2 regions of the Mesorhizobium sp. B1-1-7 genome follow, and region 1 is predicted to be linked to the other one. Evidence: riboswitches for the same ligand, from Rfam matches in the RefSeq annotation. Region 1 holds a riboswitch; the other holds the start of a gene.
The links. A riboswitch is a leader RNA that binds a small molecule or an ion and turns the genes downstream of it on or off. The one in region 1 is predicted to bind S-adenosylmethionine.
Positions count from the first base shown of each region.

Region 2: another riboswitch for S-adenosylmethionine. It lies ahead of FJ978_RS02660 (O-succinylhomoserine sulfhydrylase); the one in region 1 lies ahead of FJ978_RS18525 (homoserine O-acetyltransferase).

Region 1 covers NZ_VFWQ01000010.1:100,554-114,979, forward strand. Annotated here, with positions in the region: gene FJ978_RS18480 (LysR family transcriptional regulator) at 1-20, shown strand, start outside; gene FJ978_RS18485 (1-acyl-sn-glycerol-3-phosphate acyltransferase) at 98-886, shown strand; gene FJ978_RS18490 (LysE family translocator) at 904-1,530, opposite strand; gene FJ978_RS18495 (aldo/keto reductase) at 1,621-2,568, opposite strand; gene FJ978_RS18500 (gamma-glutamylcyclotransferase) at 2,686-3,207, opposite strand; gene FJ978_RS18505 (DUF2125 domain-containing protein) at 3,363-4,361, shown strand; gene FJ978_RS18510 (sugar kinase) at 4,372-5,301, shown strand; gene FJ978_RS18515 (prephenate/arogenate dehydrogenase family protein) at 5,298-6,233, opposite strand; gene hisC (histidinol-phosphate transaminase) at 6,273-7,382, opposite strand; SAM riboswitch at 7,578-7,655, shown strand; gene FJ978_RS18525 (homoserine O-acetyltransferase) at 7,776-8,945, shown strand; gene metW (methionine biosynthesis protein MetW) at 9,118-9,732, shown strand; gene FJ978_RS18535 (DUF1330 domain-containing protein) at 9,745-10,065, opposite strand; gene FJ978_RS18540 (glycosyltransferase family 2 protein) at 10,526-11,440, shown strand; gene FJ978_RS18545 (DUF1194 domain-containing protein) at 11,470-12,273, opposite strand; gene FJ978_RS18550 (ABC transporter ATP-binding protein/permease) at 12,359-14,179, opposite strand; gene FJ978_RS18555 (methyltransferase domain-containing protein) at 14,317-14,426, opposite strand, start outside.
Region 2 covers NZ_VFWQ01000002.1:369-14,794, reverse strand. Annotated here, with positions in the region: gene argF (ornithine carbamoyltransferase) at 1-54, shown strand, start outside; gene FJ978_RS02675 (Hsp33 family molecular chaperone) at 167-1,198, shown strand; gene apaG (Co2+/Mg2+ efflux protein ApaG) at 1,238-1,630, opposite strand; gene FJ978_RS02665 (ceramide glucosyltransferase) at 1,850-3,001, shown strand; gene FJ978_RS02660 (O-succinylhomoserine sulfhydrylase) at 3,038-4,228, opposite strand; SAM riboswitch at 4,284-4,361, opposite strand; gene FJ978_RS02655 (2'-deoxycytidine 5'-triphosphate deaminase) at 4,450-5,544, shown strand; gene FJ978_RS02650 (ABC transporter substrate-binding protein) at 5,642-6,415, shown strand; gene araD1 (AraD1 family protein) at 6,610-7,602, opposite strand; gene mmsB (multiple monosaccharide ABC transporter permease) at 7,895-9,181, opposite strand; gene mmsA (multiple monosaccharide ABC transporter ATP-binding protein) at 9,178-10,710, opposite strand; gene chvE (multiple monosaccharide ABC transporter substrate-binding protein) at 10,810-11,880, opposite strand; gene FJ978_RS02625 (LysR family transcriptional regulator) at 12,169-13,158, shown strand; gene FJ978_RS32675 (hypothetical protein) at 13,283-13,555, opposite strand; gene FJ978_RS02615 (Stf0 family sulfotransferase) at 13,895-14,426, shown strand, end outside.

The DNA.
Region 1 (14,426 bases):
TGGCGCAGGCGACCTGGTAGGATGAGCCGTATCGTACCGTTTCCTTTTTGCGCCTGCTTGGTGTAACCAACGCACACTTCCTCACCGGACCTCCCCCATGCTCTATGTCAGATCGCTGGCGTTCAACTTCGTCTTCTACGTCAATCTGATCGTCCAGATGATCCTCTGGACCCCCTACTATTTCCTGTCGCCGCGTCACCGCGCCTGGTTCGTGCCGAAATTCTGGTCGCGCACCTGCATGTGGCTCTACGACAAGATCGCCGGAACGAAGAACGACATCACCGGGCTGGAAAACCTGCCCGAGGGTTCCTTTATCCTGGCACCCAAGCACCAGTCGTTCTGGGACGCGATCGCCTTCTTCCCATTCCTCCAGGATCCACTCTACATTCTCAAGCGCGAGCTGACCTGGATCCCTTTCTTCGGCTGGTACATCCTGAAGATGCGCATGATCCCGGTCGATCGCGGCAGCCGCTCCAAGGCCCTGAAGGCGGTGGTCGCGGCGACCAGGGAGGAACTGGCGCGCAACCCGCGCCAGCTGATCATCTATCCCGAAGGCACGCGCCGCGCGCCGGGCGACGAGCCGGCCTACAAATACGGCATCGTCGAAATCTATGCGCAGCTTGGCGTTCCGGTGGTACCGGTTGCCCATGTCGCTGGCCTCTATTGGCCGCGCCGCAAGTTCCTGCGCTATCCCGGCACCATCAAGGCGCGCTTCCTGCCGCCGATCCCGCCTGGCCTGGGCAAGGACGAATTCATGGCGCGGCTGATCGGCGACACGGAAGCCGCCTGCGACCAGCTCCTCATCGAAGCGTCCCAAGCGCCGAATCCGCCGGCCTTGCCGCCGACAGCGGTGAAGCGGCTGCGGGAGCTCGGCGCGAAATCCTGAGCTTTGCTGCCAGGCAATCAGCCGAACACAGCCAGCACCGTGGTCAGCACCAGCGTCGCGGCGAAGACCAGATTGATGACCCGGGATGCCACCGGCCGGCGCAGAAAGCGCGCGAATGCCGCGCCCGCGAGCAGCCACACGGCATGGATGACAATGATCATCGCCGCCAGGACCGTCAGCTTCAACGATAGGCCAAGCTCAGCGGCGCCTTGCTTTGGAGCGGCGCCGGCAAACACGGCGGCGATCGCCACATAGGCTTTTGGATTGGCTATCGCCAGGAGAAACCCGGCCAGCCATGTCGGGCGCGACGTCTCGGCGGCATGGGCCGCCAGCGGCGGGGCGGTGGCGATCCTGAACGCGAGATAGAGGATATAGGCGGCGGACGCGACCGCCAGCACCGGCGCCAACCTTGGCATCGAGGTCAGCGCCGCCATCACCCCGGTCGCCACGACCAGCAGCACGGCGACGGTGCCAAGCACGATCCCGCAGGTGTAGCGCAGCGAGTGGCGCAGGCCGAAGGCGGCACCGACGGCGGTGACGCTTATCGTCGCCGGCCCCGGACTGCCCATGACGACAGTGGCGGCAAGCACCAGCGCGAGCAGCTGAGGCCAAAGCTCCGGCTGCGAAACAAGTGGTCCGGCCATCCGATCCTCTATCCTGCCCCGTGCGAAGGACGGTATGGCAGGCGATGCGGATCGTCTTGGACGTTCGTGCGCCGGTGGTTGCCGGAAGCTTCAGCCGCTCGCTTTGTCGAGTTCGGCCATGTCGTCCGCCGTCAGTTTCAGCGATACTGCCCTGATCAGGCTATCCATCTGGTCAGGCTTGGTCGCACTGGCGATCGGTGCGGTGATACCGGGCCGCGCGATCACCCAGGCAAGCGCCACTTCCGCCTGCTTGGCGGAATGCCTTGATGACACCGCGTCGAGTGCCGCAAGGATGCGCATGCCTCGCGCATTCAAATAGCTGCCGACATCCTCGCCGCGCTCGCTTTGGCCAAGATCTGCCTCACTGCGGTATTTGCCGCTCAGGAAACCCTTGGCCAGGCTGAAATAGGTGATGACGCCGATATCCTCGGCCACGCAGAGATCGTGCAGCGGGCCGTCGAAGGACGAGCGGTCGTAGAGATTGTATTCCGGCTGCAGCACTTCGTAGCGCGGCAGGCTGCGCAGGCTCGCCACGTCGAGAGCGGCGCGCAACTGGCCGGCGTCGAGGTTCGAGCAGCCGACATGCCGGACCTTGCCCTTGGCGAGCAGCTTTTCGTAGGCGCCTAGCGTTTCCTCATAGGGCGTGGCCGGATCTGGCCAGTGCGACAGATAGAGGTCGATGACTTCGGTCTGCAGTCGCTTCAGCGACGCATCGACGGCCTTCTCGATATAGGCGGCGGAAAGGTCCTTGTGGCCCTGCCCCATGTCAGAGCCGACCTTGGTTACCACGACGACCTTGTCGCGATTGCCGCGGTCTTTCATCCATTTGCCGATGATGGTTTCCGATTCGCCGCCCTTGTGACCGGGCACCCAGCGCGAATAGGCGTCCGCCGTATCGACCGCGTTCAGGCCAGCGCCGACGAAGCGGTCGAGCAGGTCGAACGAAGTCTTCTCGTCCGCGGTCCAGCCGAAGACATTGCCACCCAGAACCAGCGGCGCGATGGAAAGGTCAGTGCGACCGAGACGGCGTTTCTGCAAGACGGATCTCCGTGATTGGCAGGGCGGATGCCGCCCGTTGGCTGGGTTCGCAGCCTAACCTAGGTCTCGCGGCTTTGAGGTCAAAGGTCTGGCCGCCTTTTCCGCAGAGCCAGCGCTTCACAAAGGCGCTATCTCCCGCGCCACCTCTTCTAGCCAGTGATCGCGAATGCTGAGTGCTTCCAGGTGCTTCAGCGTGCTGAGGACATAATCCTCGTTGTCGCCGGACTGGCCGGCCGCGCCCCGCACCACCGCTGCCGCATCCGCCGCGCCGAGCGCGCCGGCATATTGCTCATGCTTGCGGTCGACGACATAGGCCACCGCTTCGACTGTCCCGCCACCATCGAGGCGGACCTTCAGCGTCCGCTCGAGATAGACGCTGGTGACGAGCTCACGCTCACGCAGATAGGCAATGACCTCGTCGCGCAGCTCGCCAGGGACGCGGAACGCCAGGCCGACGCAGGAACCGCCATGGTCGAGGCCGAGTACCAGTCCGGGCCGCTGGCGCGTGCCGCGATGCACGAAGGAATAGACACAAAGCGAGCGCCGGTAGCCGTGCAGGTGGGCGCGTCGTGTCTCGACATGCGCGAAACCGGGCCGCCAGATCAGCGAACCATAGCCAAACACCCAAAAATCGCCCATATCGCCGCGCCTGATTGCAAAAAGAATGACAATGCCGCACCGGAAACCGGTGTTTTTTCCGTCCGTCCCCGTCTACCTATTCGTCAATATCTACCTGGTGTTGTCGGAATCGAAGGTCCGTCCACGATACCCATTGCGTTAATGAGAGCCAAAGCATGACGTCAAGTGACGAACGCCAACCAAAATCCCGCCGCGGCCTGTTCTGGCTTGTGGCGTTTATCGTTGTGCTGTTCGCCATCTACAGCGCCGGCTGGTTCTATCTGGCCAACAGGGTCAGGACCGAGGCCGACAAGGCGGTTGCCACGCTCAACAAGAGCGGCATCGAGGCCGGTTGCGCCAATCTCCAGGTCAGCGGCTATCCCCTGAACTTCACGGTCTCCTGCGACAATCTCGCCTACGAGGACGATGCCAAGAACATTGCCGCCTCCGCCGGCTCCTTCAATGCCGTCGCCCAGATCGTCCAGCCCTTGTCGCCGGTCGCCAGTCTGCGCGGTCCGCTCAGGACTTCCGTCCCGGGCATGATGCCGCTGTGGATCGACTGGGACAACCTGCAGGCCAATGTCAAATTGTGGTATCCGCTGCCGCACCGCATATCGCTGCAGGCCGAAGGCCTGTCGGGCCAGACCGATCCGGCCGACGACACCGACCCTGTCGAACTGTTCAGCGCCGGCAAGGCATCAGGCCAATTGCAGCCGAATGGCGGGGATCTCGACTATGCCGGCAGCTTTGGCGATCTGGAGATCGACGCCGACGCGATCGGTGGCCGCGTGCTGCCGGCGCTCGATGCAAGCGGCGACGTCACGCTGAACAACGGCGTTGCGCTGGTCGGCACGCAGGTGAAAAGCCTGCGCGGCCAGAGCATCGAGATCCGCAACCTCGATTTGTCGTCGGGGACAGCGCGCGTCACCCTTTCCGGGCCGCTGTCGGTCGATGCCGAAGGCCTGGTCAATGCCGATCTGATGATCAGGATCAAGGATCCCAAGGCCGTGGCAACCATTCTGGCCGGCGCCATACCCGAGCAGAAGAACGCGATCGAACAGGGTTTCGCCGCACTCGCCATGCTCGGCAGCGAACCGTCGATGCCGCTGAAGGTCGTCAAGGGCAAGGCCTCCCTCGGCTTCATTCCGCTGGGCAAGCTCAAGCCTCTCAATTAAGCATTTCGGCATGGACAGACCGGCAAAGCTTCTGAGCGTCGGCGCGCTGACGCTCGATACCATTCTTCGGGTCGACACCCTCCCCGCGCATCAAGGAAAATTCATCGCATCCGACGGCGTCCAGATCGCCTCCGGCATGGCCACGAGCGCTGCCTGCGCCGCGCATCGCCTCGGCGCGGAAGTGTCGCTGTGGGCGAGCGCCGGCGACGATCACGTCGGCGATCAGCTGATTGCCGGGATCGAGGCGGAGGGCGTCGATTGCACCCATGTCCGCCGCGTCAGCGGCGCCCGTTCGGCGCTGGCTTCGATCCTGGTCGACGCGCATGGCGAGCGCATCATCGTGCCGTTCTACGACAGCAAGGCCCAGGCCGATCCCGAAGCGTTGCCGGTCGCCGACCTCTCCGCCTTCGATGCCGTGCTGGCCGACGTGCGCTGGCCGGGCGCGGCGGCACTTGCCCTGAAGGCCGCCCGCGCCGCCGGCCGTCCGGCCATCCTCGATGCCGATACAGCGCCGCTGGCGGTACTGGAGCAGTTGTTGCCGCTGGCCTCGCACATCGTCGCCTCCGAGCCGGCGGTCCGCATCATTTGCGGCCAGGCGCTGGATCTGGAGACCGCTTGCGCCGACCTTGCCTCCCGCACCGATGCCTTTGTCGCGGTGACCGCCGGTGCGTCCGGAACATGGTGGTCCGATCGTGCGAGCAGAGGCATCCGCCATGTCGAGACGCCGAGAATAAAGGCGGTCGACACGCTGGCCGCCGGCGATGTCTTTCACGGCGCCTTTGCCGTCGGGCTGGCGGAAGCCATGCCAGCCGAGCAGGCCTTGCGCTTTGCCAGTGCCGCCGCCGCGCTCAAATGCCTGCGCTTCGGCGGCAGGCTCGGCGCGCCAAACCGGGCCGAGACACTGGCGATGGTCGCCGCGACCTGGCCTGAACAGGCTTAGCTTTTTGCGGGATGCTCGACCGCCTGGCGGCCGAAATCGGGCGCGTCGATATCCTGGCCGGCCTCGATGATCGAGCGGCGCACGGCGCGCGTGCGGGTGAACAGGTCGAAGAGCTTGTCGCCGTCGCCCCAGCGGATCGCCCGCTGCAGGAACGCCAAATCTTCCGAGAACCGCGCCAGCATTTCGAGAATGGCGTCCTTGTTGTGCAGGCAGACGTCCCGCCACATGGTCGGGTCGGAGGCGGCGAGGCGCGTGAAGTCGCGAAAACCGGAGGCGGAATATTTGATTACTTCCGTCTTGGTCACCGATTCCAGATCGTCGGCGGTACCGACGATGTTGTAGGCGATGATGTGCGGCAAATGCGAGACGATGGCCAGCGTCATGTCGTGATGCTGGGGGTCCATCGTGTCGATGTTGGCGCCGCAGCGGCGCCAGAATTCCGATAGCTTCTCCATTGCGTCCGGATCGGTATCCGGCAGCGGCGTGAAGATGCACCAGCGATTGTCGAACAGGTCGGCAAACCCGGCGTCCGGCCCCGATTTTTCGGTACCGGCCAGCGGGTGTCCGGGAATGAAGTGGACGCCATCAGGCACATGCGGCTGCATCTGCGCGATGACAGAGGCCTTGGTCGAGCCGACATCGGTGAGGATCGCCCCCTTCTTCAGCGCCGGCGCGATTTCCTGCGCCACCGTGCCGGACGAGCCGACTGGCACCGAAACGATGACCAGGTCGGCATCACGCACCGCTTCCTTCGCATCCGTGGTGTAGGAGGAGCCGAGCCCAAGCTCTTCAGCTCGCGCCAGCGTCGCGGCGCTGCGGGTCGAGATGGCGACATGGCTGGCAAGACCCTCGCGGCGAATGACACGGGCCAGCGACGAGCCGATCAGGCCGATGCCGACCAGCGCGATCTTTTCAAACATCGGTGATGTCATGGTGTTTCCAGCTCTGGGCGTTCCAGCTTTTCAGGCGTTCTAGCTTTTCAGGAATGTCGTAAGCGCGGCGACAACGCCGCGATTGGCCTCTTCGGTGCCGACGGTCATGCGCAGCGCGTTGGGAAAGCCGTAGCCGGAAACGCGCCGCAAAATATAGCCGCGCGCCGTCAGGTAGTCGTCGGCCGCCGCCGCGGAATGCTTCTGGTCGTCGGGAAAATGGATGAGGATGAAATTGCCGACGCTGGGCGTCACCCGCAGCCCAAGTCCGGTCATCTCCTGGCTCAGCCAGGCGAGCCAGGTCTCGTTATGCGCCACGCTGCGCTCGACATGGGCACGGTCTCGGATCGCCGCGATGCCGGCCTCGATCGCAGTCGCATTGACGTTGAAAGGGCCGCGCACGCGGTTGATCGCATCGACGATGTGCATCGGCCCGTACATCCAGCCGAGCCGCGCCCCGCCGAGGCCGATCTTGGAGAAGGTGCGCGTCATCACCACGTTCTCGGTGCTGCCGACCAGCTCGATGCCCGCCTCGTAGTCGTTGCGCCGGACATATTCGGCATAGGCCGCGTCGAGCACCAGAAGCACATTGCGCGGCAGGCCGGCATGCAGCCGGCGCACCTCCTGGAACGGCACATAGGTGCCGGTCGGATTGTTCGGATTGGCGAGGAACACGATCTTCGTGCGCGGCGTAATTGCGGCCAGTATCGCATCGATGTCGGCGCGCTCGTCGGTCTCCTTGACCGCGATCGGCACGGCACCTGCCGACTGGATGTAGATTTTGTAGACCATGAAGGCGTGTTCGGTGAACAGGGCCTCATCGCCCGGCGCGAGGTAGGTCTGCGCCAGCAGGCCAAGGATCTCGTCGGAACCGTTGGAGCAGATGATGTTCTGCGGGTTGAGGCCATGCACCTCGGCGATCGCCTCGCGCAGCCGCCTCGCCGTGCCATCGGGGTAGACGTCGAGCTTTCCCGCAACCTCCCGCGCGGCCTCGATCGCCTTCGGCGACGGACCGAGCGGGTTCTCGTTCGACGACAGCTTGTAGACCTTGGCGACCCCGGCCGGCGCCGTGCTCTTGCCGGGCACGTAGGCGTCTATGTCCATAATGCCCGCGCGCGGCGTTGGACGTGCCCGATCCGGTGTCTGGTTCATTTTTTGCAAAATCCGTCGAAACCGCCTCCACCCGGAAGCCGCTGCGGAAATACAAGCCATGGCCCGCAATGTCGAGAGGCGCCATTGGTGCCGGCGGCCGGTCCAGCAACCGGCTCAACTGCCGGCCCAGTGACCGGCCCAGGACCGGCCCGGGATCGGCATTGACGGCGAGCCAGGCGAGTTCTAGAAGGACAGCGACAGTTCCGTGGTGATTTGGCCGGTCGGCTTGCAGCCACGTTAAACAATTCGCTAAAGGGCCGTTTGCGTGACGTAACCGGCTTTGCGAAGGCAATGCCGGTTTTTTGTTGTCCGCGGCCGGCCGGACGAACGCATCGGCGGCGCGGAGATCGGCAGCGATTTCCGCGAAAAGCACGGTGCAACAAGAGAGAATTGATGGCCGCTCTGCGCGCAGGAAAGACCAACAACGAGTTCGACAATCCGTCGAGCCCGCTGTTGCGTTTCGGGTCCGACAAGCCGCTCAAGCTCGACGCCGGCACGCTGCTGTCGCCGTTCCAGATCGCTTACCAGACCTATGGCACGCTGAATGATGCCCGCTCCAACGCCATCCTCGTCTGCCATGCGCTGACCGGCGACCAGCATGTCGCCAGCACCAATCCGGTGACCGGCAAGCCGGGCTGGTGGGAAGTCCTGATCGGCCCGGGCCGGATCATCGACACCAACCGTTTCTTCGTCATCTGCTCCAACGTCATCGGCGGCTGCCTAGGTTCGACCGGCCCGGCATCGACCAACCCAGCCACCGGCAAGCCCTACGGGCTCGATCTGCCCATCATCACCATCCGCGACATGGTGCGCGCGCAGCAGATGCTGATCGACCATTTCGGCATCGAGAAGCTATTCTGCGTGCTCGGCGGCTCGATGGGCGGCATGCAGGTGCTGGAATGGGCATCGAGCTATCCCGAGCGCGTCTTCTCGGCGCTGCCGATCGCCACTGGCGCGCGCCATTCCTCGCAGAACATCGCCTTCCACGAGGTCGGCCGGCAAGCCGTCATGGCCGACCCGGACTGGCATGGCGGCAAATATTTCGAGCACGGCAAGCGTCCGGAAAAGGGCCTGGCGGTGGCGCGCATGGCCGCCCACATCACCTATCTGTCGGAAGCCGCCCTGCACCGGAAATTCGGCCGCAACCTACAGGATCGCGAAGCACTGACCTTTGGCTTCGACGCAGACTTCCAGATCGAGAGCTATCTGCGACACCAGGGCATGACCTTCGTCGACCGCTTCGACGCCAATTCCTATCTCTACATGACGCGGTCGATGGACTATTTCGACCTCGCCGCCGACCATGGCGGCCGGTTGGCGGACGCCTTTGCCGGCACCAAGACCCGGTTCTGCCTGGTGTCCTTCACCAGCGACTGGCTGTTTCCGACCGAAGAAAGCCGCTCGATCGTGCATGCGCTCAACGCCGCCGGCGCCTCGGTATCCTTCGTCGAGATCGAGACCGATCGCGGCCACGACGCCTTCCTGCTCGACGAACCGGAACTGTTCGCCGCCATCAACGGCTTCATCGGCTCGGCGGCAAGGGCGAGAGGGCTCAGCGCATGACCCCGAAAAGTTGCAGACTTTCCGGATCGAGATCATGTGCCAGGCGTCAGCGCATGACCCCGAAAAGTTGCAGACTTTTCGGATCGGGATCATGTGCCAGGCGTCAGCGCATGACCCCGAACAGTTGTAGACTGTTCGGATCGGGGTCATGCGCCAGGCAAGGGGCGACATCATGAGCGTCAACGGCAACCAGCGCGTCGACCTCGAGGTCGTCGCCAACCTGATCCCGCCGCAGTCGCGGGTGCTCGACGTCGGTTCGGGCGACGGTTCGCTGCTCGAACTGCTGCAGGACACCAAGCAGGTCGACGGCCGCGGTCTTGAACTGTCGCAGCGTGGCGTCAACGAATGCGTGGCGCGCGGCCTCTCGGTCATCCAGGGCGATGCCGACAAGGATCTCGAATTCTATCCCGACAAGGGTTTTGACTTCGTCGTCCTGTCGCAGACCTTGCAGGCCACCCGCAACCCGAAGCTGGTGCTCGACGAATTGCTCCGGATCGGCAACCGGGCGATCGTGTCCTTCCCCAATTTCGGCCACTGGCGTGTGCGGCTATCGCTGTTCGTCAAGGGCCGCATGCCGGTGACCTCGGACCTGCCCTATTCCTGGTACGACACGCCCAACATCCACTTCTGCACCATCCGCGACTTCGTCAATCTGTGCGAAGAGCTCGGCGCGACGGTGGAAAAGGCAACCGCGCTCGATGCCAACGGTCAGAAGATCGGCCTGTCGATGCCGTGGTGGTTCTGGAACTTCTTCGGCCAGCAGGCGGTGTTCCTGCTGAAACGATAAGGCACCACGCATCTAGTCCAGGACGTCGGTGGCCTTGTGCGGATGTTCGACACCGTCGACGAAGACGACGTCGGATTGCGAATTGTCGGTCCGCAGGGCGAGGATCGCCTGATAGGCCGGCGAATTGTACCAGCCGCGCACATGCTCCCTGTCGGGGAATTCGATGACGATGAGGTGACCCTGCCAGTCGTTCTCTATCACCTCGACATCGCCGCCATGGACCAGGAATCGGCCACCGAAGGGCTCCAGCGTGGCATCGATCTTGTGCAGATATTCGACAATCTGCGGACCCATTGTGGCTTGGCGCATATGAGCAACGGCGTAGGCGGTCATGATCTTACTCCCTTCGGATCGAAGCCGATCAGCAGGCCTCGCTAGAGCATGATGCCGAAAAGTGTGAAGCGGCCTTCGGATCATGCTCCGTCTCTAGGACAATCTGCCCAAGCTCCCGCGGCGATGCGATTACGTCTGACGTAAAGGAATGCATGCAATTCCGCTCCGGGTTTGGCCATCTTCGCAAGATTGATTCCCGGGAAGACTGATTCGCGGAAGACTGATTCACGGGAAGACTGGGGGCGACGGTGTTGCATTTGAACCGCGCGCCGCACCAATTCGTCGTCTCGCGCGCGATTGTACCGTTGCACGACGCGTGACAGGGGCCGCTGTTTTTTATAGCTTCACGCCGAACACGACCGAGGAGTCACGGAGGGGGAAGCCCGATCCATTCGACCATCCTGAAGATCGAAAGACCGGACAGGAAGCGCACATTTGCGCTGGAAGCGGCTGACGCGCCATGACCGCGAAAACGGAGCGCTCTCCCCTCATCACGGTCATCACGCCGACCCACAATCGACGCGACAAAGTGTTGCGCGCCGTCGAAAGCGTGCTTTCCCAGAGCATGCCTAGGCTTGAGCATATCGTCGTCGACGACGGCTCCACCGATGGTACGGAGGCGGCGCTGGCCCGTATTCGCGATCCTCGGCTGATCTATGTCGGCGCGAAATGGCGGGGCGCCAACGCCGCCAGGAATGCTGGCATCGAGCGGGCGCGGGCGCCGGTGGTGACCTTCCTTGATTCGGACGACGTCTACTTGCCGCATCGGGTCGAACGGACCTTGAAATGGTTTGATGACAATCCGGCGCTTCAGGTGCTGCTCTCTTCATACGTTTCCCTGAAGGGAAACCGAGCCACCAACAGCGTCAACCGGACTGCTTTTCTGAGCCCATCAATGCTGGAGCGAGCGGTGGTGGCACAGACGGCCTTCGTCGCCGGCTCTGCGATAACGGCCCGTCGCGACGCCTTGCTGGCGATCGGCGGCTACGACAGCGACATCACCCGGATGCAGGATCGGGAATTGTTGCTGCGCCTGGCAAGACGCTTCGGCGCGCAATTGTCCAAGGATATCGACTGGACGAAACATAGTTCGCAGAATTCGATTTCTGGCCGCAGGGCGGGTTACGTCGAAGCCTATGCGGACCTGATGGGCAAACACCCGCATATCGCCCGCTGCTACCCTCACGTCCCGCCGTTCATGATCACGCGGCAGATCATCGCCGATCTTCTCAAAGGTCGGATACCTGAGGCCTTCGCAGGCTACATGGCTAACCGCTCGTCGGAAGCGCTTGGCTATTCATTGCCGGAACTGATCAATGGCTACGTCCATGGCCGGCGTTGGCGTCGCGATCTCTACGATGAAGTTCGCGACTAATTTGCTGCGGCGCCGGCGCGGCCGACGATCTACCGGTCGAGTTCCGGGAAATACGGATCAGACAGGAACCGCCTGTCCCGCTCGCCTTGCAGGCAGTCGATCGGTGCATCCGTCTCGATGGGGGTGACCTTGGCCTTGTCCTGAATGCCGCTCACTTCGAGGATCAGCTTGCGCCGGATCGCCGTCGAGAACTCCGCGGACGCATAAATCGGCAGCACGAAGGAACCAGGCCCGCCGGTCACGCACTGCGCATAATACCGGTCGAGATGGCTGAAGGTCGGCGACGGCTTGATCAGGATCGGCAGACCGTTGATGATTATGCCTTTGGCAACGGCCGCATCGCGCGTGGCGGTGACCGGCGGCCCGATATTGTTGGGACCGTCGCCCGATATGTCGATGACGCTGCGTTCGCCGGCGAAATCCGTCCTGTCGAACAGCCCGGCTCCGAAGGCAAGCGCGGTCGAAATCGAGGTGCCGCGAAAACTCCGGAACGGGCGCGCCGCGACCTTGTCGGCAAAGCGGTTGGCGCTCTCGGCGCCGTCGATGACCTGCCAGCCGATGACCGCGTCATCGCGCACCGTGCCGGCCCATTCGAAATAGGCAATCGCGATACGGCCTGTATTGCCGGAACGGACAGCCTGGATGAAGTCGGGATGCCGCAGCGCTTCGACATAGCCGGCGCGTTGCAGGGCGAACTCCGTCTCATCCATCGACAAGGAGATGTCGACCGCCAGCACCAGCTCGACGTCGACGGCCGATGCCTCCGGTGGCGAGCCGACGGGAGTTGCCTGGGCGCAGGCAAGGCAAGCAAGCAGGCGCAGTGCATCAAGCATGGCCAATGCCAGGTTGTTTCTGCAGGAAATCTTCCATTGCGATCACGGCAAAATAAGGTTTTGCGCTCGCAACCGGAGAAAACGCCTATTTTTTGCGATGAGCCGCTACCGGCGGCGGTTCGATCGCGCCGGCCCTGACATGGACAGGCTTCAGCGCCGGCGCGTCGGGATCCTTGACGATCGTCAAGCCGCGCGGAAAGAATTGGTTGTTGTGCTGGCCGCGCCCGATGTTGATGATCGCGGCTCCCTTCAGGTGCTTTTCCAGCATTGCCAGCACCCGCCGCAGCGACGGACCGTCGAATGCGTCCATCGCTTCGTCGATGATCACCCATTTCGGCTGCCGCAAGGCGAGCCTGGCGACGCCCAGCAAGCGCTGTTCGTCATCGCCCAGCTCATGGTCCCAGCGCCCGACACGGTCGAGCGACCCCGACAGCCGTTCAAGACCGACCTCGGCCAATACAGCCGAAATCTCGGCATCACTCGCCGGCGCATGCCCGTTCGCGTGGTTGAGCACCTCGCGCAACGTGCCGGCCGGCAAGTACGGGACACGCGGCACGAAGATGAGGGTTTCTCCAGCCGGCAGGCCGATCTTTCCGCTGCCCCAGGGCCAAAGCCCGGCAATGGCGCGGAAGAACAGCGTCTTGCCGGCACCTGGTTCGCCGGTGATCATGACGCGCTCGCCGGGGCGGATTTCGACATGCTGGTCGGAGAGTTTGGTGCAGCCTTCCGGCGAGGCCACTTGGAGCTTCTCGAACGTCAGGCTGCCATTGGCATTTTGATCGAAGGCGATACGCTTTTCGGTGTCGTGCAGCACATCGGTTTCATAGAGCGCGATGCGGAAGTCGGCGACGCGCATCAGCGTGGCGCGCCAGTCGGCGATGCTGCCGATGTTGTTGATGAACCATCGCAACGAAGAATGGACCTGGTTGAAGGCACCGACCGCCATCATCAGCCCGCCAAAGCTGATATCGCCCGAGAAATAGACCGGTGAGGCAACCAGGATCGGCGCCACCACCGTGATCCAGCCATAGGTGTCGGTCACCCAGGACAGGTTGATCTGGGCGGTATAGATGCGCCGCATGGCGCCCAGCACCGTGCCGAGGTCGAGTTCGAGCCGTCGCCTGGCATCGGCTTCGCCATGGTAAAGCGCGATGGCATCGACATTCTCGTTGACGCGCACCATCGAGGACCGCAGCTCCGCCTCTCGTGTGTAGCGGTCGCTGTTGAGGCGGATCAGCGGCCGTCCGACCAGCCAGCTCAGCCAGGAAGCGGTGCCGGCATAGAGGAAGGCCGCCCAGACCATGTAGCCCGGTATGGCCAGCGACCAGCCGTTGACGTGAAAGACGAAGCCCGACGACAATTGCCACAGCACACCGACGAAGGACACCAGCAGGATCAGCGACTGTAAGAGACCGACGCCGAGATCGGTCGACAGGTCCGAGAGATGCGCGGCATCCTGCTGCATGCGCTGGTCGGGATTGACGCCGATGGCGCCGGCATTGGCGAGCCTGAAGGCGCGCGCCGGCCGCATCCACTGGTCGATCAGGTCCAGCGTCAGCGCCTCGCGCAGCTTCAGCCGGATCATCTGGTTGAGCCAGGTCTGGCCGATATTGAGCACCAGCAGTCCGCCGGCGATCATCGCAAAGACGACGAGCTGATGCACGAAGGCGGCCATGTCGCGGCGCGCGAGCGCGTCGTAGAAGGGCTGGTTCCAGCGGTTGAGCAGGACCTGGCCGATCGACGTCGCGATGATGACGGCCATGATGCCGACAGACGTCCACAGCAACCATTTGCGAACCGGCGACCCCACCAGCGCCAGTCTGATCGTCGCCACCTGGTCGCGCAGGCTGCTGGCTTCGACGGCAACGAGCTGGACCGTGGCGCCCTTTTCCGGTTGATCAGCCATATCGGAGGTTCCTAACGTTCAGAAGCGGTGCTGAAACCGGATGAAGAGAACAAGCGGCATTCGCATATCAATCTGGCTGCGAATTCACCACGACAGATAGGTTGGGAAATGCCGCACGATGCAAATTTCCGCCGTGATCACGAAGGTTTCACCTGAGAGGGCGATGCAGTGGCCTCGGCCCGGCGGCCGAGCCGTGTCGCGCCATGCGGCGACAGCACCGGCACGAAGACGCGGCGAGACGCGCGCT
Region 2 (14,426 bases), on a different contig from region 1:
GAGAACAGGCTCCACGCCCAGAAGGCCGTGCTTGCCTGGTGTCTTGGCGCTTGAAGTGTCTCGGTGCTTGAAGTGTCTGGGCGCTTGATCTGCGGGGGCGCGATGCCTATCTGCGCCGCATCACGCAAATCAAGCGCGTTTGGACGCATGCTCCCGAGAGGACGGCATGGCCTTGCCCCGGAGCTTTGTCATGTTGGAAACGTATCAAGTGACTGAACACCACCCCAAACTCGGCGAGTTCGGCTACGCCGGCGACGATCACGTCGTGCCCTTCGAGGTCGGCCCGCTCGACGTGCGTGGCCGCACGGTCCAGCTCGGGCCGATGCTCGACGCCATCCTGAGCCGCCACGATTATCCCGAGCCGGTCGCGCGCCTGCTGGCGGAAGCCTGTGTGCTGACGGTGCTGCTCGGCACTTCGCTCAAGTTCGAGGGCAAGTTCATCCTGCAGACCCGCACCGATGGGCCGGTCGACATGCTGGTGGCGGACTTCTCCACGCCCTCGGCGCTGCGTGCCTATGCGCGCTTCGACGCCGATCGGCTCGAGGCTTTGGTCGCGGCCGGCGAGACATCGCAGCAGACGCTGCTCGGCAGCGGCGTTCTGGCGCTGACCATCGACCAGGGCGCCCACACGCAGCGCTACCAGGGCATCGTTCAGCTCGACGGCGAAACGCTGGAAGACGCCGCGCGCACCTATTTCCGCCAGTCGGAACAGATCCCGACCGATATCAGGCTGTCGGTGGCCAAGCTGTTGACGCCCGGCCCTGGCGGCGCGCGCGAGCAGTGGCGTGCCGGCGGCATCCTGGCGCAATTCCTGCCGCAATCGCCCGAGCGCATGCGCGTTCCGGACCTGCCCGGCGGCGATGGCGATCCGCGCGAGGAGATCCATGATCCGGCCGACAATTCCTGGCAGGAATTGCTGGCGCTGCTCGGCACCATCGAGCCGACCGAACTCATCGATCCGACGATCGGCGCCGAACGGCTGCTCTATCGCCTGTTCCATGAGCATGGCGTGCGCGTCTTCGGCGGCGTTCCCGTCGCCGACCAGTGCTCATGCTCGCGCGACAAGATCCGCGGCATCCTCGAGGGTTTTTCCGCGCAGGAGATCAAGGACAGCACCGAGGATGGCGGCATCCACGTCGCCTGCGAGTTCTGCTCGAAGCAATATGACTTCGACCCGGCGGAATTCGCGGCGCAATGAAGGAAGCGTCTTTCTCCCCGCAGGACGGGGAGAAAGACGCTAATTCACCGTCCGCCTGGTCCCCGGCAGGTCGAGCGAAAATGCCGGGATGGCGATGTCGAAGGTCTCGCCGCGCTTGTTGCGCATCGTGTAGCGGCCGACCATGATCCCTGATGGCGTCGAGAGCGGGCAGCCGGACGTATACTGATAGCTGTCGCCGGGATTGAGTTCGGGCTGGTCGCCGACGACGCCCGGCCCACTCACTTCCTCGACCCGGCCGGTGCCGTCGGTGATGTGCCAATAACGCGACACAAGCTGCACGAACTCGTCCGACTGGTTGTCGATCGTTATCTGATAGCCCCAGACATAGCGGTTCTCCGAAGGATCCGAGCGGTCCTCGAGATAGAACGGCCTGACCTGCACTTCGATGTTGCGCGTGACGGCGCTATACATGAGCGGCTCCAAAAGATCCGGTAATTTCGGCGCTCCCGGCGAGCAGGTCAACATGCGCGTCTTGTCGCGCCTGGTCTTGAAACGCAGGTGCCGGCAAAGAATGTCATTTAAGTGACACAGGACAATGGTGGTGTGCGCCAAGCGGGCGACTCGACGCTCTGTCGAACTGTTGAAAACGGCCATAAAGCCGGCCGTCTTTTCTGGAGTGACCAGATCTCGATGGAACTCGCTCTCATAGCCGCCTCGCTTTCGACTGCTCTCATCCTCTCAAACGCCGCCAGCATTTCGCTTGCCGCATCGCAGCTGAAGCGGCGAACCATGATCGCCCCGCCGGGCGGCAAATCGCAGCCGGTGTCGATTGTCGTGCCATCGCGTGGTGTCGAGCCGTTCACGCACGAGACACTGGAACGCGCCTTCTCGCTCGACTGGCCGCGCTACGAGCTGATCTTCTGCGTCGCCCATGCCGACGATCCGGTCGTCAAACTGATAAACAGGGCGATTGCCCGGTTTCCCAAAGTGCCGGCCCGGCTTTTGATCGGCGACGACCGCGTCAGCGCCAATCCCAAACTCAACAACTGCGTCAAAGGCTGGGAAGCGGCGCGCCACAACTGGGTCGTTCTTGCAGACTCCAACGTGCTGATGCCCAGGGACTACATCCAGCATTTGATGGCGGCGTGGCGGGCGGATACCGGTCTTGTCTGCTCGACGCCGATCGGCTCGCGTCCCGACGGTTTTTGGGCCGATGTCGAATGCGCCTTCCTCAACACGCTGCAGGCCCGCTGGCAATATGCCGGCGAGGCGCTCGGCCTCGGCTTCGCCCAGGGCAAGAGCATGCTGTGGAATAAGCCGATGCTGGACGCCAATGGCGGCATTCGCGCGCTGGCGGCCGAGATCGCCGAGGACGCCGCCGCGACCAAGCTGGTGAACGGCCTTGGCCTGCGCGTCAATCTCGTCGCTTCGCCCTTCGAGCAGCCGCTTGGCCGGCGCACGCTTGGCGAGATCTGGTCGCGCCAGGCCCGCTGGGCGCGCCTGCGCCGTGTCACCTTCCCGCTGTTCTTCGCGCCCGAAGTCCTGACTGGCGCTGTGGTGCCGCTGGCGCTTGCGCTGGTCGCGGCGGCGAGCGCCGGCTTCAGCCTCTGGGCGACCGCGCTTGCCGTGTTGGCGGCCTTCTATCTTCCGGAGTGCGCCCTGGCCTGGTCCAAGGGCTGGTACCTGTCGCCGCGCATGGTCGCGGCGATCATGGTGCGCGACCTGCTCCTGCCGGCGATGTGGACGCGTGGCTGGCTCGGCGGCGCCGTCGACTGGCGCGGCAATGCGATGACCATCCGCACCAAGGCGGCCGAACTGGAAGAGACGCCGTCGAGCGCCTGATCGCGCCTGCTCGACGGACCTACCGGACTGTCTTCCCTATTTGGCTGCCCTCAACGCCTGCGCGATGTCTTTCAGAAGGTCGTCGGTATCCTCCAGGCCGACCGACAGCCTGAGCGTACCTGGCCCGATGCCGAGTTCGGCGCGGGCCTCGTCGCTCAAATTCTTATGCGTCGTCGTCGCCGGATGGGTGATCAGGCTCTTGGCATCGCCGAGATTGTTCGAGATCAGCACGATGTCGAGCGCGTTCTGCAAGGCGAAGGCCGCCTGCTTGCCACCCTTGACGTCGAGGCAGATCAGCGTCGAGCCGCCCGACATCTGCTTCTTGACGATATCAGCCTGCGGGTGGTCGGCACGGCCGGGATAGATGACGCGGGCGATCTGCGGCTGCTCGGCGAGGAAATCGGCGATCCTGCCGGCACTTTCCGTCTGCTGGCGCACGCGCACCGGCAGCGTCTCCAGTCCCTTCAGCAGCGTCCAGGCATTGAACGGCGACAGGCTGGGGCCGGTGTGGCGGAAATAGTCATGCAGGTTCTCGTCGATCCACTTCTTGTCCGACAGGATCACGCCGCCCAGGCAGCGCCCCTGGCCGTCGATGTGCTTGGTGGCCGAATAGACGACGATGTGGGCGCCGAGCTGCAGCGGCTTCTGCTGCAGCGGCGTGGCGAAGACATTGTCGACGACAAGCCGCGCACCGATCGAATTGGCAAGCGCCGCGACGGCTGATATGTCGACCACTTCCAGCGTCGGGTTGGTCGGGCTTTCCAGGAAGAACAGCTTGGTGTTGGGCCTCACCGCCTTTTCCCAGTCGGCGATATCGGTGCCGTCGACCAGCGTCGCTTCGATGCCGTATCGCGGCGCCAGCGTCTCGACCACCCAGCGGCAGGAGCCGAACAGCGCGCGCGCCGCCACGATATGGTCGCCGGCCTTGACGCTGCACAAGAGCGCCGCCGTCACCGCCGCCATGCCCGACGCCGTGGCGCGCGCATCCTCGGCGCCTTCCAGCGCGCACATGCGCTTTTCGAACATGTCGACGGTCGGATTGGCGTAGCGCGAATAGATGAAGCCTGGTTCCTCGCCCTTGAAACGGGCCTCCGCCGCCTGCGCCGTCTCGTAGACATAGCCTTGGGTGAGGTACATTGCTTCCGACGTCTCGCCGAATTGGGAACGCAGGGTTCCGCCATGAACGAGGGCTGTCTGTGGCTTCCAGTCGCGCTTCTTGTTGCTCATTGCTTTGTTCCAGACACAAAAAAACCGGCCGCGAAAGTCGCAACCGGTCCATACGGCCTTGCGGCCAACGGTCCTTTAGCGACTTGTTTAACGTGGCTGCAAGCCGACCGGCCAAATCACCACGGGATAACGACCCTTTAGACCCGTCCCACGCTTGCGTCAATTGCCGGCTTCATTAAGAGGTTTGTGCGACAAGAAAATCGTCGGCCAGGAGCGCAGCCTTGCGGCAGACAGGCATTCTTCCCGATCAGGACATTGCGGCGCTGTTCCAGTCCGGCGCGCTGAAGTCGCCGCGCTCGCTCGATGCCGACCAAATCCAGCCGGCGAGCCTCGATCTCAGGCTCGGCGACAAGGCCTGGCGGGTGCGGGCTTCCTTCCTGCCCGGCCCCAACCACACGGTTTCGGAAAAGCTCGATCGCCTGAAGCTGCACGAGATCAATCTTGCCGAAGGCGCTGTGCTGGAAACCGGCTGCGTCTATATCGTGCCGCTGCTCGAAAGCCTGGCGCTGCCGGCGGACATTTCGGCCTCGGCCAACCCGAAGAGCTCGACCGGCCGGCTCGATATCTTTACACGTGTGATGACCGACCGTGGCCACGAGTTCGACAAAATCGCCGCCGGCTACAACGGTCCGCTCTATCTGGAAGTCAGCCCGCGCACCTTCCCGATCGTCGCGCGCACCGGCTCGCGCCTGTCGCAGATCCGCTTCCGCACCGGCAATGCGCTGCTCTCGGAAGCCGAATTGCATGAGCTGCACCGTGCCGAGATGCTGGTCGCCACCGAACCACCGAACATTTCCGGCGGCGGCATCGCACTGTCGATCGACCTCAACGGCGACAAGGATGGCCTGGTCGGCTATCGCGGCAAGCATCACACCGGTCTGGTCGACGTCGACAAGCGCGCCGCGCAGGATGTCGTCGACTTCTGGGAGCCGATCCACAAGAGCGGCGCCGGCGAACTGGTGCTCGATCCCGACGAATTCTACATCCTCGTCAGCCAGGAAGCGGTGCATGTGCCGCCCCTCTATGCAGCCGAGATGACGCCCTTCGATCCGCTCGTCGGTGAATTCCGTGTTCACTATGCTGGCTTCTTCGATCCGGGCTTCGGCCATTCGGCGTCCGGCGGCACCGGCAGCCGGGCGGTGCTCGAAGTGCGCAGCCACGAAGTGCCGTTCATCCTCGACCATGGCCAGATCGTCGGCCGGCTGGTCTACGAGCACATGCTGAAGCGGCCGCAGGCGCTCTACGGCATCGATCTCGGCTCCAACTACCAGGCGCAGGGCCTGAAGCTGTCCAAGCATTTCCGCCCTGCGGGCTGAGCTCTGACTACCGCCAGGCAAAATACTTGCCTGCGCTGGCACATCATGCTTGGCTGGCTTGTCGGTTGCCGGGATGCGGCGCTCAAGGGGAACAAAAATGCAGATTTCAAAATGGATCCTATCGGCGGCAGGCGCTGTCATGTTGGCGATGGCGGCGGGCTCTCTGTCGGCGCAGGCTGCCGAGAAATTGAAAATCGGCACCGAGGGCGCCTATCCGCCGTTCAACACCATCACCTCTGACGGCAAGGTTGTCGGCTTCGACATCGACATCGCCAATGCGCTGTGCGCGCAGATGAAGGTCGAGTGCGAAATCGTCACCCAGGACTGGGATGGCATCATCCCCGCCCTGCAGGCCAAGAAGTTCGACGCCATCATCGCCTCGATGAGCATCACCGAAGAGCGCAAGAAGCAGGTCGCCTTCACCAACAAATATTATACGACGCCGCTCGCCCTGGTCGCCTTGAAGGACAGCGACATCGCCTCCACCGAACCGGCGGCACTTGCCGGCAAGACGGTCGGCGCCCAGGCTGCGACCACGCAGGCCACCTATGACCAGGACGTCTATGGCAAGGCAGGCGCGGAGGCAAAACTCTACCCGACCCAGGAGGAAGCGATCACCGACCTGCAGAACGGCCGGCTTGACGCTGTGATCTCGGACAAGTTTGTGCTGATGGACTGGATGAAGAAGGCGAGCGACGGCTGCTGCAAGATGATTGGAGACGTCACGGGTACGGAGACGCAAGCCGGCATCGCCGTGCGCCTCGACGACACCGCACTGCGCGACAAGCTCAACGCGGCCATCGACGCCATCGTCGCCGACGGCACCTACAAGAAGATCCAGGCCAAATATTTCGACTTTGATATCTATTGAGGGATTGAGGCTGCCAATCTCCCCCCTCGTGGGGGAGATGCCCGGCAGGGCAGAGGGGGGCGCGAAGGATCGCGGCCTTTCTTCAAAATGCCGGGAATAGCCTGAAGGCAGAATTGTTTCGATTGAGACGCTGGCGGGACAGCGCCCCCTCTGGCCTGCCGGCCATCTCCCCCACAAGGGGGAAGATCACTCCATCACAAAGCCTTGACCGCCACCTTCACCGGCTGCTCAATCTCGAGCGGGTTGCGCAGCGGCAGGCCGAAATCCCCGGCCTCGATCTCGAACACGTCGCCGGCCTCGGTCTTGATGCCGTCGGCGAAGGACAGCGTCGCCGTGCCGAACATGTGCACATGCACGTCGCCCGGCTGACGGAAGGCCGAGTATTTGAAGTGGTGATGTTCGAGATTGCCGATGGTATGCGACATGTTCGCTTCGCCCGACAGGAACGGCTTTTCCCACAGCGTCTTGCCGTCGCGTACGATACGTGACGTGCCGCGGATGTCCGATGGCAGGTCTCCGATCAGGATCTCGGGTCCGAAGGAGGCGTTGCGCAGCTTGGAATGGGCGAGGAAGAGATAGTTGACGCGCTCGGTCACGTGGTCGGAAAACTCGTTCGACAGCGTGAAGCCGACGCGGAACGGGGCACCATCGTCGCCGATGACATAGATGCCTGCCACCTCGGGTTCCTCGCCGGCGTCCTTGGCGAAGGCCGGTGACAGCAGCGCGGCACCCGGCGCCACGGCCATCGTGCCGTTGCCCTTGTAGAACCATTCCGGCTGCACGCCGGTCTGGCCTTTCGCGGGCTTGCCGCCTTCCAGGCCCATGCGGAACATCTTCATGGAATCGGTGAGCTGCTCCTCACCGTCGGTGCTGAGCTTCTTGTGCATGGAATCGCGCGTCGCGGCCGAACCGAGATGGGTCAGCCCGGTGCCGGTCAGATGCAGGTGCGCCGGATCGGGGTGATTGATCGGCGACAGGAGCCGCCCCTTCTTGTAGGCGGCGTCGATATCGACCGTCTCGCCAAGTCCCTTGCGCTCGATCAGCGCGACGAGGCCGACGCCGGTGCGGGCAGCCTCCATCGCCAGCGAATAGACGCTGCGCGCCCCGTTGATGATCCGGGTCTTGCCGCCGCTGCGGGCAACGACACGAATGGTCTCGGCGTCGTCGAGAATCTGCGAGATCAGCATGATCAATCCTCTCTCATGTGTCTTGGCATGGCTGCCGGTGCGGCAAACCTTCCCAAGCGCGGCCGGAACGTCGTCCGTGCCACGGGTGAAATTCTCCGTTCGGATTGCGCTCGCGGGGCCTGGTTCCTGGAGGGAACTTCTTCATGCCGGCGGGTTGCCGGCAGCGCCGCGATGTGACCCGTATGCCTTCCTCGTTGCCCTTGCTGGAGCGGTTCGACCCGCTCCCAGTATTTTTGTTCCTACGCAATTCCTGTGGGAAAACCGCGACGCGCCTTTCCTGGAATTGCTCGTGTCAGGCCTTGTTCTTGTTGTAGACGTCGAAGATCACGGCGCCGAGCAGCACCAGGCCTTTGACCACCTGCTGCCAGTCAACATTGACGCCCATGATCGACATGCCGTTGTTCATCACGCCCATGATGAAGCCGCCGACCACGGCGCCGATGACCTGGCCGACGCCGCCCATCGCCGAGGCGCCGCCGATGAAGACGGCGGCGATGACGTCGAGCTCGCTGCCCAGGCCTGCCGCCGGCACGGCCTGGCCGAGGCGTGCCGCGATGATCAGGCCGCCGAGCGCCGACAGCACGCCCATATTGATGAACACCAGCAAAGTCAGCCGCTCGGTGTTGATGCCCGACAGCTGCGCCGCCTTGGGATTGCCGCCCATCGCGTAGATGCGGCGGCCGATGGTCATGCGCTTGGTGACGAAGACGAACAGCGTGATCAGCACGCCCATGACGAGCAGCACCACCGGCAGGCCCCGGTAGCTGGCGAACTCATAGACCAGGAACAGCGCCAGCGCGCTGGCGACCAGCGTCTTGATGACGAACAGCGGGAAGGGCTCGGCCTCGTAGCCGTGGCGTTCGCGCTTGCGCCGCGTCCTCACCCCGAAATAGGCATAGGCCAGCACGGCGATCAGGCCGAGCACGACCGTCGTCATGTGCAGGGTCACGCCGCTGCCCAGGATGGTCTTGCCGGCCGCGTTCACTACCGGCGGGACAAGCGTCAGCGGACCGATCACGTCCGGGATGAAGCCGGAGCTGAGCATTTTGAAGTCGCCCGGCAGTGGTCCCACCGAGGAGCCGCCACCCAGCAGCGCCTGGCAGATGCCGCGGAAGATCAGCATGCCGGCCAGCGTGACGATGAAGCTCGGTATCCGGTGATAGGCGATCCAATAGCCTTGCGCCGCGCCGATCAGGCCGCCCACGATCAGGCAGATGATCGAAACCACCAGCGGATTGCTGAGCGGTCCGAGCTGCCAGATAACCATCATGTTTGCCGCCAGCGCGCCGATGAAACCGGCGACCGACCCGACGCTGAGGTCGATATAGCCCGATACGATGACCAGCAGCATGCCAAGCGCCATCACGATGATGAACGAGTTCTGCTGCACCAGGTTGCTGAGGTTGACCGGCTTGAACAGCGTTCCCGAGGTGGTGAACTGGAAGAACAGCATGATGACGATCAGCGCGATAATCAGGCCGTATTCGCGTAAGTTCGTCGCCAGCGCCGACACGGCGATGCGTGGACGCTGTTCTTCGGCGATGTTGCCCTGTGGGGCGGGGGCGCTATCGGTGCTCATGCTGCTTTTCCTTCTCCCCGGACGATGGCGCGCATTATTTTTTCCTGGCTCGCGTCCGCCGCGGGCATTTCGCCCACGATGCGTCCTTCGTTCATGACGTAGATGCGGTCGGTAATCCCGAGCAATTCCGGCATTTCCGACGAGATGACCACGATCGCCTTACCTTCCGAGGCAAGCCGCGCGATGATCGTGTAGATTTCGTATTTGGCACCGACGTCGATGCCGCGCGTCGGTTCGTCGAGGATCAGCACGTCAGGGTCGGCGAACAGCCATTTCGACAGCACCACCTTCTGCTGGTTGCCACCGGAAAGGTTGCCGGTCAACTGATAGACACTGGACGCACGGATATTGGTCTTCTTGCGATAGTCGTTGGCAACGGCGAGCTCGCGCATGTCGTCAATGACGCTGTGGCGCGACACGCCGCCGAGATTGGCAAGCGTTATGTTGTGCTTGATATGGTCGATGAGGTTGAGACCGTATGTCTTGCGGTCCTCGGTGACGTAGGCAATGCCGTGTTGGACCGCCTTGCTTACCGAGGAGACATCGACCGGCTTGCCCTTGAGCAGCACCTCGCCGGTGATGCGGCGGCCATAGGAGCGGCCGAAAAGGCTCATGGCGAATTCGGTGCGCCCGGCGCCCATCAGCCCGGCAATGCCGACCACCTCGCCCTTGCGCACATTGATGTCGATGCCCTTGATCACCTGCCGTTCGGCATGGAGCGGGTGATAGACCGACCAGTTCTTCACCTCGAACACGACTTCGCCGATCTTGGGCTCGCGCGGCGGATAGCGGTCATCGAGCGAACGGCCGACCATCGAGGTGATGATACGATCTTCGCTGATATCTTTCTTGGCCAGCGTCTCGATGGTGCGTCCGTCACGGATGACCGTCACCTTGTCGGCGACCCGGTTGATCTCGTTGAGCTTGTGCGAGATCAGGATCGAGGTCATGCCTTGCCGCTTGAATTCGAGCAGAAGGTCGAGCAGCGCCTGGCTGTCTTTTTCGCTGAGCGACGCGGTCGGCTCGTCGAGGATCAAAAGCTTGACGTCCTTGCTCAGCGCCTTGGCAATTTCGACCAACTGCTGCTTGCCGACGCCGATATTGGTGATCAGTGTCTTGGGATCCTCCTTGAGGCCCACCTTCTTCAACAGGGCGGCGGTGCGCGCCTCGTTGGCATCCCAGTCGATGACGCCGTGGCGGGCGTGTTCGTTGCCGAGGAAGATATTTTCGGTGATCGACAGCATCGGTACCAGCGCAAGCTCCTGGTGGATGATGACGATGCCCTTGTGTTCGCTGTCATGGATGCCTTTGAACTGGCATTCCTGGCCCTGAAAGATGATCTGGCCGTCATAGGTGCCTGCCGGATAGACGCCCGACAGGACTTTCATCAGCGTCGACTTGCCGGCGCCGTTCTCTCCGACCACGGCGTGGATCTCGCCTTCCTCGACGCTGAGGTTGACGTTCGACAGCGCCTTCACGCCGGGGAACGTCTTGGTGATGTCGCGCATCTCCAAAATCGTCGAGGTCATGGGCAATAATTCTCCTGCGAGGTCCGCAACAATACCGGGGTCGCTGGTGAACGAAAAGGGGCCCTGCGTTGCGCAGGACCCCTGGCTTTGCAACCGAAATTACTTCAGGTCTTCGGCCTTGATGTAGCCGGAGTCGACGACCAGCTTCTGGTAGTTCGACTTGTCGACTTCGTGCGGCGTCAACAGGATCGAGGGAACGACCTTGACGTCGTTGTTGTAGGTCTTGGTGTCGAGGCCGTCAGGCTTGCCGCCCGAGAGCACCTTGTCGACCAGACCGACAGTGGCCTTGGCCAGATCGCGGGTGTCCTTGAACACGGTCGAGTACTGCTCGCCCGTGATGATCAGCTTGACCGAAGCGGTCTCGGCGTCCTGACCGGTCACGATCGGCCAAGGCTGTGCGTCCGTGCCGTAACCAACGGCGCGCAGCGAGGCGGTGATGCCGCGCGACAGGCCGTCATAGGGCGACAGAACGCCATCGACGCGGCTGCCGTCCGAATAGTTGGCCGACAGCAGGTTGTCCATGCGCGCCTGGGCGGTGGCGGCGAGCCAACGCAGCGTGCCGACCTTGTCCATGCCCATCTGGCCGGACTTGATCTTGATCGAGCCGTCGTCGATCAGCGGCTGCAGGACGGAGATCGCGCCATTGTAGAAGAAGAAGGCGTTGTTGTCGTCGGGCGAGCCGCCGAACAGTTCGACGTTCCACGGCTTGGTGTTCGGGAAGCGCTCCTTGAGGCCCTTGACCAGCGAATTCGCCTGGATCACGCCGACGCCGAAATTGTCGAAGGTGGTGTAGTAGTCGACATTGGCGGTCTTCTTGATCAGGCGGTCATAGGCGACGACGACGACGCCCGCGTCAGCGGCCTTCTGCAAGGCATCCGAGAGCGTGGTGCCGTCGATCGAGGCGATGATCAGCGCCTTCGGACCCTTGGTGATTTCGTTTTCCAGCTGGCTGAGCTGGTTGGGGATGTCGTCCTGCGCGTACTGCAGGTCAACGGTGTAGCCAAGAGCCTCGAGCTGGGACTTGACGGCGTCGCCGTCATTGATCCAGCGCTGCGAAGTCTTGGTCGGCATCAGCACGCCGACAAGACCCTTGTCGGCTGCGTGTGCCGAGTAGGTCATGGCAGCGATGCCAAGCGCCGCGACTGCGGCCAGTGTCTTGATGATTTTCACATAACTCTCCCTGTTTGATGGACGCGGCACCCCGGGGGTCGCGGGCCGCGCAATCGTGCAGAAGCGCCAAGGCACTGCTGCCGTCATATCGATCTCCGGTATCCTCCCATGGTCCCGAACCGCTGATTTCAATCGATACGATTTCATCGTCGGCGACTGTCACGTCTCGGAACGCGCGAAGGGTGTGGCTCTTTGCCATAACTGTCAAATGCGATCTTTGATGGTTGCTATACCGGGACTGATATATGTTGGATCCAGGAACACGATATTGGCGAGTTAGGGACATTCATGGCGACATTGCGCAATCCCGGTGGAATTTCAGAGGGTTACAACGAGCTGCCCGGTGACGGCGAGACCCTGCTGCGCAGCGGTCTCAGCCTGCGTCACATGCGCATGATCGTGGCCCTGGATGATCACGGTCGGGTGAGCGCGGCTGCCCAGGTCATGAACATCTCGCAACCGGCGGCTTCGCGCATGATCGCCGAGATGGAGGCGGTGCTGGAGGTCAAGCTGTGCGAAAGGCTGCCGCGCGGCGTCACGCTGACGCCTTACGGCAAGGCGCTGGCGAGGCGTGCGCGCTCGATCCTGCTGGAGATGCGCGAGGTCGATCGCGAGATCTCCGAGCTCAAGGCGGGCAAGGGCGGCTCGGTGTTCCTGGGTGCCGTGACGGCGCCGGCGATCGAATTGGCGGTGCCGGCGATTCGCGAAATTCGCCGCATCTATCCGCGCATCGAGATCACCATGCAGGTCGAGACCTCGAATGTACTGGCGCGCGAACTTATTGCCACGCGCCATGATTTCATCATTGCGCGCATTCCTGACGACCTGAACCCACGGCTGTTCGAATCCCGTGTCATCGGCGTCGAGAAAGCCTGCCTGATCGTGCGCCGCGGCCACCCGCTCACCAGGGCCAGCGTGGTGCGGCTGGAAGATACCGCCGCCTATGACTGGGTCTTCCAATCGGGCGGTTCGCCCTTGCGCCAGGCGATGGAGAGCAATTTCCTCAACCGCAACATCGCGCTTCCGGACCGCATCCTCAACACCAGCTCGCTGCTCTTGACGCTGGTCATGGTCGCGCAGTCCGACGCCATCGCCCCGGTCTCGATACAGGTCGCGAAATTCATCCAGAATCCCGACGGACTCGCCGGCGCCATCGACGTCGTCCAGACCGAGTTCGACATCGAGGTCAGGCCCTACAGCCTGATCACGGTCAAGAACCGCGTGCTGTCGCCGGCCGCCAAGATGCTGCACGATTTTATCCTGCGCGAAGTGGGATGATGGAACGCGAATCGAGCTCGCGCGTTCAATCCAGTCGGCATGCTTGCTGAAGCCCGTTTTGGGCGAGGGAACGAAGCAGAAGCACCGGCGGTCAACAATTCTGGAGGCTTTGATGGAACGTCGGTTATTTCTCACTGGAATGCTTGGCGTTGCGGGGGCAGTTGCGTTTGCGAGCGTAGCCGGACCCGGCCGCGCGGTTGCCGGTATTCCCCAAGGCAACGGTAACGGAATTCTCGATGAATTGGACAAGCCGGATCCGGCTGTCTTCGAAGGCGACGACCAGGTCGAAGTGGAGCAGGTCTCCCATCGTCGTTGGCATCGTCGCTACTATCGCCACCACCGCCGTGGTGGACGGCGTCGCGTCTGGAGAAGGGTGTGCCGTCGTTATTGGCGCCATGGCCGTCGCCGTGTCCGCTGCTGGCGTGAGCGCGTCTGGGTCGGCATCTGGCTGTAATGGACCGCGAGTTGAAGGCCGGCCACCGCTGCGGTGGCCGGGTGCCTTGTTGATTGGGGACGTATGCAGGGGCCAGACCTGTGTGTCGCACGCAGCGACGGAATTGGCCGGCCTGTTTAGCCTAAGACTGCTTAGCCTAAGATCGAATTGACGGAATCATATTAGAGATTACTAATTGACCTGTTGTTAGACGGAGGTGACCATGCCGAGGAGCCATCGAGGCGCAGAACCGTATCCCGCAATGCCGGCCATACGCTTACAGGCAGGGGGCAACCGGCACGCATGAAAGGTGTGGCGATACTGACCGAGGCCCGTAGCGGCTCCGAATGGCTTGGCAGCCTCGCAAACAGCACCGGATTGTTAGGCAACTCGGCCGAATGGCTCGACACGGCCAATCTGGGTTTCAAACCGAAATCCTTCGATGAACTCCTGTCTGCCGTCATTGATCGCGGGGGGACAGCGAATGGCAGGTTCGCCGTAAAACTGTTTCCACGCCACCTTCACTGGTCGCAGGCGAAACATGGAGCCGACTTCCTTGCCGAATGTATCCGGCGCCATACCATGGGTTTGATCCTGCTGGAGCGGCGGGACCGCCTTCGTCAGGCGATTTCCTACTGCCGGGCAAAGGCGTCTGGCGGTTGGAGAAGCACGATGGACCGCGCGGATCTGGTTCCGCAATACGACTTCGCCGGTATCTGCCGGGCCTATTTCCTGATCGAGCAGAGCTATGCCTTCTGGGAGGCCTACTTGCGCCTCGCCGATTTGCCACACGACCATTTCTTCTACGAAGATCTGCTGGATGATCCCCGTCCCT